3 regions of the Rahnella aquatilis CIP 78.65 genome follow, and region 1 is predicted to be linked to each of the others. Evidence: predicted binding sites of a transcription regulator. Region 1 holds the regulator's gene; each other region holds the start of a gene.
The links. Region 1 encodes PhoB, which activates phosphate uptake and scavenging genes when phosphate is short. Its sites were predicted from a motif close to CTGTCATAAAACTGNCNNAT; they were not measured.
Positions count from the first base shown of each region.

Region 1 (3,271 bases):
TGCCAGCTGACTTCAATCCGCGTACCGGCTGGCGTGTGGTTGACGGCGTTATACACCAGATTCGACACCGCGCTGCGCAACTGATCTTCATTACCAAAGACCTTCAGCTTGTCATTAATGCGAAACACCACTTCATGCCTGCCGTTGCTTAACGTTTGCACTTCACGTTCGAGCATACCGAGCATCACCGGAATATCGACTTTTTCATGCAAATCAATATTCGCTGAAGCTTCGATTTTCGACAGTGTCAGCAACTGTTTCACCAGCCCGTCCATCCGCCGCGTCTGTTCCTGCATGGTATCGAGCGCTTTGCTGCGAAAAGGCTCTTCCAGCTTGGCGTCTTCCATCATTTCCAGATACCCCTGCAAGACAGTCAGCGGCGTTCTCAGTTCATGACTGACGTTAGCGAAGAAGTTACGCCGCGCGCCTTCGAGCTGACGCATCTGGGTCACGTCGCGCGCGACCATCAGCAATTGCCCTTCGGAATAGGGCATGACGCGAAACTCGACGTAATGCTCATTATTGAGTTGCAGATTCAGCGCCCGGCTGAAATCGCGGGTCTGGATCCACAGCCGGAATTCCGGATAACGCAGCAGGTTGAAGATATGTTGTCCGTTATCCTCCGGCCAGCGGAAACCGAGCAAATCCTGCGCCAGCCCGTTGCACCAGAAAATATTGCCGTCTTCCGTGGTCAGCACCACAGCATCCGGCAGTGATTCGGCCCCGCTGCGAAAGCGTTTGATGAGCTGACCTAATTCGCGACGCCGGCGCCGGTTGCGCATCTGCATCTGGTTCAGCCCGTAAAACAGCGGCTCCCAGCTCCAGCGACCATTCGGCGGCGTAATGCTGCGGTCAAGCCACAACCAGTGTGAGAGTTTGAGCTGATTGTAATAATTCCAGCCCAGTGCCGCAGCCAGCGACACAAAAAGGAGCCAGCCGAAATGGCCGACGAAGATACCGAGAATTAACGCTGGCAGGCAAAAAAGAAATAATTCACCGGCCAATCGTTTCCATGACAAACGTTCTAGCACACAGATTCTCCGCTGTGAGGACTCAATAACGCGTTGAAAAACGGTATCCGGTACCGCGAACAGTCTGGATCATTCTGTCATGTCCGCTGGTTTCCAGCGCCTTACGCAAACGACGAATATGCACGTCTACCGTGCGATCTTCCACATAAACGTTAGTGCCCCAAACGTTATTGAGCAACTGTTCCCTGCTGTATACCCGTTCGGAATGGGTCATAAAGAAGTGTAATAACTTGAATTCGGTCGGCCCCATATCGAGCGCCTGCTCATTGGCCATCACACGGTGAGACGACGGATCCAGGCTTAAACCCTGCATGTCGATCACTTCTTCCACCGCCATTGGCGAGATGCGACGCATCACGGCTTTAATGCGGGCAACCAGTTCTTTCGGAGAAAACGGTTTGGTGATGTAATCATCGGCACCGACTTCAAGGCCGCGCACCCGATCTTCTTCTTCACCGCGTGCGGTCAACATCATCACCGGAATTTCGCGGGTCAGTGCTTCACGTTTAAGATGCTTAATAAACTGGATACCGGAACCGCCAGGTAACATCCAGTCGAGCAGGATCAGCTCAGGGTAAGGTTCAACAAGTTGCCCGATCGCTGAATCAAAATCCTCAGCTTCTACGGCCTGATAGCCATTTTGTTCCAGTACAAAACACACCATTTCACGGATTGGAGCTTCGTCTTCAACCACCAATATACGTCTAGCCATCGTAGGTCCTGCCAATAGGTTAGCGATCTTTTATTTGATTGCGGGCGCCATTATGCGTCAGTTTTGTGACAGATTTATGAATGAAAAGAATGGTTCATTACAGTCAACTATGACAGATACATTTCTTCTATTTAGCGGCCATCTTGCTGAAATTGGTCTGATTTATCGGGGACAGCTTCCCCCGCTGGCGTTTATACTTTGCCCCATCGTCGTCATCCAGGGTTCATACGGGAGTCTCATGCGCCTGATCCACACGTCAGACTGGCATCTCGGCCAGTACTTTTTCACTAAAAGCCGTGCAGCCGAACATCAGGCATTTTTGCGCTGGCTGACCGGTCAGGTGCAGCAACATCAGGTCGATGCCGTGATTGTCGCGGGCGATATTTTCGATACCGGATCGCCGCCCAGTTATGCCCGCGAATTGTATAACCGCTTCGTGGTGGAATTACAACACACCGGCTGCCAGCTGGTGGTGCTGGCGGGCAACCACGATTCCGTCGCCACACTCAATGAATCGCGCGAGCTACTTTCCTGCCTGAACACGCGGGTGATTGCTACCGTCGGTGAAAACCTTTCTGAACAGGTTTTAGTGCTCCGTCAGCGTGACGGAAAACCGGGCGCGGTACTGTGCGCCATCCCGTTTTTACGTCCGCGTGATCTGCTCGCCAGCCAGGCCGGTCAGTCCGGCAGCGACAAACAACTGGCGTTGCAGGAAGCCATCGCCGCGCATTATGACGCACTGTGGCAGGCCGCGCAGGCCAGACGTGACGAACTGGGCGTGCCGCTGCCCATTATTGCGACCGGCCATCTGACGACTGTCGGCGTCAGTACCTCTGATTCCGTGCGCGACATCTATATAGGCACGCTTGATGCGTTTCCGGCGCAGGCCTTTCCGCCGGTCGATTATGTGGCATTGGGGCATATTCACCGCGCGCAGTGCGTCGCCAAAACGCATCATATCCGTTACAGCGGCTCGCCGATTGCCCTGAGTTTTGACGAGCTGAGCAAGGCCAAAAGCGTATATCTGCTCGATTTCGACGGCGCAACGCTCAACACCATCGAGACACTGGAAATCCCCGTTTTCCAGCCAATGCAGATAATCAAAGGCTCGCTGGCGGAGATTGAAAAGCAACTGGCGCAGTTCGAAGGCGGCGATGCGCAAAAAACCGTCTGGCTGGATATCGAAGTCGCCACGCAGGATTACCTCAGTGATATTCAACGGCGCATTCAGGCGCTAACGGCCGATCTGCCGGTGGAAGTCGTATTGTTACGCCGCAGCAAAGAACAACGCATCAGCAGTATTGGGCAGCAGGAAAAAGAAACCCTCAGCGAACTGAGTGTCAGCGACGTCTTTGAACGGCGGCTGGCGCTGGAGCCGGCCCCTGATGAACCCCGTCAGGCGCGGATGCGCACATTGTTCGCGCAGGTTGTTGAACAGGTCACCAGCGGTCAGAGCGCGGAGGACAGCCCACGATGAAAATTCTCAGCCTTCGTTTAAAAAACCTGAACTCGCTGGAAGGCGAATGGA
Region 1 is NC_016818.1:3,684,712-3,687,982, forward strand. It holds gene phoR (phosphate regulon sensor histidine kinase PhoR) at 1-1,031, opposite strand, end outside; gene phoB (phosphate response regulator transcription factor PhoB) at 1,054-1,743, opposite strand; gene sbcD (exonuclease subunit SbcD) at 1,982-3,220, shown strand; gene sbcC (exonuclease subunit SbcC) at 3,217-3,271, shown strand, end outside.

Region 2 (3,271 bases), 1.5 Mb from region 1:
TTGAACTGAAGCCGTAAACGTGGACACCAGTTTGGTGCAGGGGGAGGAGCAAAGCAAAACCCTCATTTTCAACGTTATTGCGCTTTAATCGCCATGGCATCCCGCATGGTAAAGAACAAATCCGTCTGGTCGGTCAGACCGACAACATTCGCTGCATGCGGGCCAAACGCCGCAATACGCAGTTGCGTGCCGGTATGTCCCTGCGAATCATCTTCTGAGTTGCCGTAACTGATGGTCATCGGCGCACCGTCTTTGGTGGTCAGCGTCTGCGTCAGGCCGGGAGCCTGTGCATCGGTTTCGATAATCTGACTGGAATGGGCGTGGTCGGCGGTGACGATAACCAGCGTATTGCCGTCCTGACGGGCGAACTCCAGCGCTTTTTGCACGGCTTCATCCAGATCCACCGTTTCACCGAACTGTCCGCACGGATTAGCGGCGTGATCCTGTTTGTCAATTGATGCCCCTTCAACCTGCAGGAAGAACCCGTTCTGATTGGCTTTCAGCAAATCGATGGCTTTTTCCGTCATGGCGGCAAGTGTCGGGATGTCGGCGGTGCGCTGCGGATTGGCTTCGCAGGTGACGGCGGGCTTATCAATGTTGCCGTGATAAGTGGCTTTCGGACCCTGCCAGCGCACCGGCATGTTGCCTTCAGAGAACAGGCCAAGAACCGGTTTCTTCTGGTCTGCCAGCGTGACCGCGTTGAGCTGTTCTGCGTTTTCCACCCACACATAACCCTGAGCCAGCGCTTGTTCTTTCAGGGACTTACCCTGGAACTCACCCGCTTTCGCCAGTTGGCTGAAAGATTTTCTGCCGCCGCCCAGCGTGACGTCTGCGCGGGCTTGCAATAACTGTTCAGTGATCGAACCGCGTCCGCCGTTTTCCAGTGCGTTGCTGGCGCATTTCTCTGCTGTTTCTTGCGGGCCGTAGCATTTGCGTGAGGTCACATGGGCGATTTGCGCAGCAGGGGTTGCGTCCTGTAATTCAGCAGTGGAGACGTTGCCGGTGGCTTTACCCGCAGCTTTGGCGATCTCAAGAATGGTCTGGTGATCTTTGCCGTTTACATCCACACCAATCGCGCCGTTATAGCTTTTAACGCCGGTTGCCCAGGCGGTGGCTGATGCTGCGGAATCAGTCACATAACTCGGTTTCTGCGTTTTCTTATCGAGAGAATAGTGTGTGTACTGGCCGGTCAGCGGCAGGGCGTCGATGCCTTTGAAATAGCCGCCTGCGCCTTCTGCATAGTTACGCGCAGATGTAATTTCAGAATCACCCATGCCGTCGCCAATCAGCAAAATCACGTTTTTCACTGTCTTGTCTGAGAGTGAAGCCTTCAGCGCGGCGGTCTGATCACCGCTCAGACGGCGGGCACCGCCCGGTTCCGTCAGCACACCTTTTGCCGCACGATCGGTCAGCGTGTCAGTTTCAGCGGCCAGGGTGGTGGCAGAAGCGGAGAGCAGCAGGGCGGCAGTGATTGCGCGGGCGACCAGAGATACGGATTGTTGCATTGTTAAAACTCCTTTTTATAAACCGTCGGAAATAGAAATACACATATAGATATTTTTTGTTACCGGTAGGTTAAGTCAGAGTTGTGACGTTTTAATGACAATGAAAAGAGCCCTTAAGTCCGACTCTGGCTTTCCCACTTTTTCGAAATATTTATCTCTTTTCTCATTTGTCAGTAAAAGATATATGCCCGCAAAAATCAGGTCTAAGGCAGGGCAGGTGTTGCTCTATGAATGATAAAAACCCTCTGATGGTCTTGCCTCTTTTACCGCAATTCTTTTGTGATTTTCGCAGGTTCTAACCAGGAAAAGACACTTCAATGCGTTCATAAACAGAGGTAAATGATGGTTGCGATGTGCAGAATTCAGGGCATTAAAAATAAGGGAGAGGAACAAAAAGGGCGTCTTTACAACGCCCTGAGATGATGAGGTTATTCGTCTGACGGGGGTTTCTTACCCGGCGTGCGCAACGGACGTTCAACAAATTGCATGGTGCGCTTATCGAAATACCGGCTTGGCCAGATAATCGAAGGCGGCACGCCGATAGCCTGGCTTATCAGCAATTCTCCTTTTGGCCACGGGCGGGTAAGCGCATTGGCTAAGGTGGTTGAACATAAACCCGCTGCGCGTGAAACCGCAGACAAGGTGGTGCCTTTTTTACGCAGTGCGGCAATGATGTCGGCGGGATGCCAGTCCTGATTAATCAGGGTTTCCCCCTCATGCTGCTGAATATACGAGGTAGGAAACGGCAGAAAAGTCGGACTATGGGGCAGTTTCATATGTATTCTCCGATGTGATAGTTAACCACCACTGGAGCTGCGAAACTCTTAGGGTGGTGGCTCAGACAAGGTTCGCAGTACCGGTCACATCGGAAGCCGGCCAGCCCGGAGGCTGCCTTGCCAGAGTCACCATAGAATGTACAAATTACAAGCATCTGTAACTGACAGGTGTACGGAGGCTAATACATAATTATTACATATGTATTTCCGATGTGGTATTCAGGCTGCGAAACCTCGCCGCGTTTTTTCACGCAGCGAGGCGAATATAACGTAAGGAAGGGTTATAAACCAACTGGATAACGACAGAGATGGGATATGCTTTCCAGAGAAACAGGTCTGTTGAAGAGAATGACAGCAGGCTTTTTTGTCCGTGAGGACGAGGATAATAAAAGGGCAGGCGCATTGCCGGAAAACCAGTAATACACCTGCTTAAAAACGTTCAATTAGTGAGTCGGATAATCAGCGTGTCGGATGATTCACTTCCACCGGACGCAAATCAAACAGCAAGACTTCTGCCTGGTCGCCATCCGTGAAGGTGAGTTTATCTTCCTGACGGATACGTGCACCATCACCGGTTCTGAATTCAATGCCGTTCACTTTGATGCTGCCGCGAGCCACGTGAACATAGGCATAACGGTCAGGGTCGAGGTCGAAGGTAGCCTGTTCCGCACCGTCGAAGAAACCCGCGTAAATTTTCATGTCCTGACGCACGGTCAGTGAGCCATTGTCACCTGCTGGCGAGATAATCAGGCGGAACTGGCCGCGTTTTTCCGCTTCAGGAACAGACACCTGCTGGTAACCCGGTTGGGTGCCATTTTCAGACGGTACAATCCAGATTTGCAGGAAATGCACGTTTTCCTCACCGGAGTGGTTGAACTCACTGTGTGTCACACCGGAACCGGCGCTCATCAGTTGCACGTCGCCGGGGACAATCACAGAACCGGTGCCCATTGAATCTTTATGCTCCAGTGCGCCTTCCAGCACATAAGA
Region 2 is NC_016818.1:2,194,645-2,197,915, forward strand. It holds gene phoA (alkaline phosphatase) at 75-1,505, opposite strand; gene RAHAQ2_RS10090 (helix-turn-helix domain-containing protein) at 1,934-2,209, opposite strand; gene RAHAQ2_RS10095 (pirin family protein) at 2,741-3,271, opposite strand, start outside.
Region 2: a site for PhoB is predicted at 1,587-1,606, ahead of phoA (alkaline phosphatase). Genes of this name have one in related genera too.

Region 3 (3,271 bases), 910 kb from region 1:
TACGCCGAAAATCAATGTGATCCCGGCGCGGGTAGAAGACCGCCAGTTATGTATTGACGGGCAGCCGATGTTCCCGCTGGGAGATAAATACCCGTCGGTGCAGGATGGACAAACGGTATCGCTGGCGATCCGCCCTGAGCTGTTGCGCCTCAATGAAGTGACGGATCATGCCTTCGGTGTGTTGGTGGATTTCACTGAGTTGCAGGGTGATTCCACGCTGGTCTACGCGCGCGTTGGCGAACATATCCTGAAAATGAAGTCGTCGAAGCAGCTCTCTTTTGCTAAAAACACGCCGCTCAGGTTCGGGTTTAATGCCGCCAGTATTTTACTGTTTGATGAAGCGGGCAGGCGCATCCTCCCGGACGTTGCGTAAAAACAAAAAGGCACATTTCTGTGCCTTTTCGACGAAGATAAAACACAAATCAGGCATTTTTCGCCAGTTGCGCTTTGTGTTTGTTCTCACTCAGCATCGTCAGTAGCAGCAACAGAACAGCCAGTACGCAACCAGCGATCATCACGATAAAGCCGCCGTCCCAGCCAAAGTAATCGACGGTATAACCCACAATGGCGCTGGCCGCGACCGAACCGCCAAGATATCCAAACAGTCCGGTAAAACCTGCGGCGGTGCCGGCCGCTTTCTTCGGTGCCAGTTCCAGCGCATGTAAACCAATCAACATTACCGGCCCGTAAATCAGGAAGCCGATGGTGATCATACAGGCCATATCAATGCCCGGATTGCCAACCGGATTGAGCCAGTACACCACGGTCGCGATGGTGACCAGCACCATAAAGAACACGCCGGTTGCGCCGCGATTACCTTTGAAGACTTTGTCCGACATCCAGCCGCACAGCAATGTGCCCGGAATGCCTGCGTATTCATAAAGGAAATACGTCCAGGAAGATTTATCCAGAGCAAAGTGCTTCACTTCCTTCAGATACGTCGGCGACCAGTCGAGAATGCCGTAACGCAGCAGATAGACAAAAACGTTAGCCAGTGCGATGTACCACAACAATTTGTTCGGCAAAATGTACTGCATAAAAATCTGTTTCGCCGTCAGTTCCTGCTCGGCAGACTCTTTTACATAGTCCGGCGGATAATCGTTTTTGTATTCTTCAATTGGCGGCAGACCGCAGGACTGCGGCGTATCGCGCATGGTCATGAAGGCAAACACCGCCAGCAGGATAGCGCCGAAAGCAGGCATATACAGCGCCGCATGCCAGTCGTTAAACCATGCCATGCCGAGCAGGAACAGCAGCGGAGGAATACCGCCGCCGACGTTATGCGCGCAGTTCCACACCGACACCACGCCGCCGCGTTCTTTCTGCGACCACCAGTGCACCATAGTGCGTCCGCACGGCGGCCAGCCCATTCCCTGGAACCATCCGCACAGAAACAGCAATACAAACATGATGGCAATGCTGGACGTTGCCCACGGCACGAAGCCCATAAACAACATCACGGCAGCAGCCAGAATCAAACCGGCGGGCAGAAAGACACGCGGATTCGAGCGGTCAGACACAGACCCCATGATGAATTTTGAGATGCCGTAGGCAATGGAAATCCCGGACAGCGCGAACCCCAAATCGCCACGGGAGAAACCCTGATCGATCAGGTAAGGCATGGCCAGTGCGAAGTTTTTGCGCACCAGATAGTAGGCCGCATAACCGAAGAAAATCCCCATGAAGATTTGCCAGCGCAGCCGGCGGTAAAGCGGATCAACGTGAGCCTCATCAACTGGGGCTTTGTGGGGCGCGGGTTTAAAGATACTGAGCATAAATGCCTCCGATGGCATAAATCAGGGCGGACTCATCATGAGCCACAGACGAAATGGCGGAGCCAGGGTGTTCCAAAACGAACATCATTTTAGCCATTCGCGCACAAACGAACTGTGATTTATGACGGAAATGTTACATTTTTATTACAGAGGAAGGCGATTTTGTGAGCGAGGGTGACAATAAGAAACAAAAAAAGCGGAGCCTGAGCTTCGCCTGGCAGGTTCGTGACATATCAAAAGACTCACCCAATATGTGATACATTTTTATTGTGACGGATTGCAGTATGTGTCCTTCACAGAATGCCCGAAAAAACAGGTGGGTTAAATATGAATTGGGGTTGAAATATTTTATACCCTTATATAATCCGAGCGTATGAAGTTTACCTCGAGAATAAAAAAACGAAAACTAGCATCAGCAGGAAAAACACCCCAATTGACTGTATCGCGATATCAGGAAAAAAACTCGCCATAAATACACCGAAGAACACAGTTATAATTAATGGAATGTAAGTCCAGAAAAAATAATGCAGTTGATGTTTAAACCATCGCTTTAAAAAATTAATCATGATGTTCACTTTACCATATCAATTATTGTTTTGGCGACTTCATCATCTGATGTAAGATTCGTGCTAAAGGAGTGAGCTTTCATAAAAAGAGGCTCAACTAAAAAATACATCATTTCTAATTTTCGCATATATAACGCGTAGTAATATGCAGGATTCAGAACCTGCAAACGTTCCGCACTCTCTGCAGCTTCCTGTACGTATCCGTAAAAGCCTATTCCGGCAGCGGCAAGTGCGGACACCTTCCCAATTTTCTGGCTGAAGCTGGTATGAATATTGAATCCAAGGCAAATGGACATCGTTATGCCTAATGCAAATGATTGTGTCGTCAGAGAACTCGTTGATATATTTACGCTTGCTTTCATTAAGGTGCGTTGGATATAGTGTAGTTGGCTTTGGTTTCTATTTTTAATAAGTGATTCGACATAAATCTGTATCATGTCAGATATGATCCTTCTGTCTTTAATTAACTGCTGTAAAGACTCAAGGAATCGAATATCCTCTCGTTTCAGCTTTGCGCAGACATCTTGATAATTCTCCGTAAAACATGAAGTGTAATACACTAGCCTTGTTGCGCCATCCTGAATTCTGTGAGATTGATCGAGAATCTGCTCCTTAACTCCGGTAACCGCTGCATCCAACTTTTTTGCAAGTATTTCATCATTCGCCAACGTATTAATAATAAAATCACTATGGTACATAACTTATTCCTTAAGTTAATTATTCCATTTTATGATATGTGCTGGTTAAAATATATAATAATACTATCAGTTACTCTCTGTTATATACCACTGTACTTCATTGTAAATAATATAACGATATGTTTTCACCTTATAAATGAGGCGGAATGGTAAGGTTGAGTAATGGCATAAGACAAAAAAAAGCGGAGCCTGAGCTCCGCCTGATATTTTCACACGATCTGAATTTATTGAA
Region 3 is NC_016818.1:4,596,954-4,600,224, reverse strand. It holds gene RAHAQ2_RS20815 (ABC transporter ATP-binding protein) at 1-373, shown strand, start outside; gene glpT (glycerol-3-phosphate transporter) at 423-1,775, opposite strand; gene RAHAQ2_RS20805 (hypothetical protein) at 2,347-3,039, opposite strand; gene RAHAQ2_RS20800 (DcrB family lipoprotein) at 3,264-3,271, opposite strand, start outside.
Region 3: a site for PhoB is predicted at 1,906-1,925, ahead of glpT (glycerol-3-phosphate transporter). Genes of this name have one in related genera too.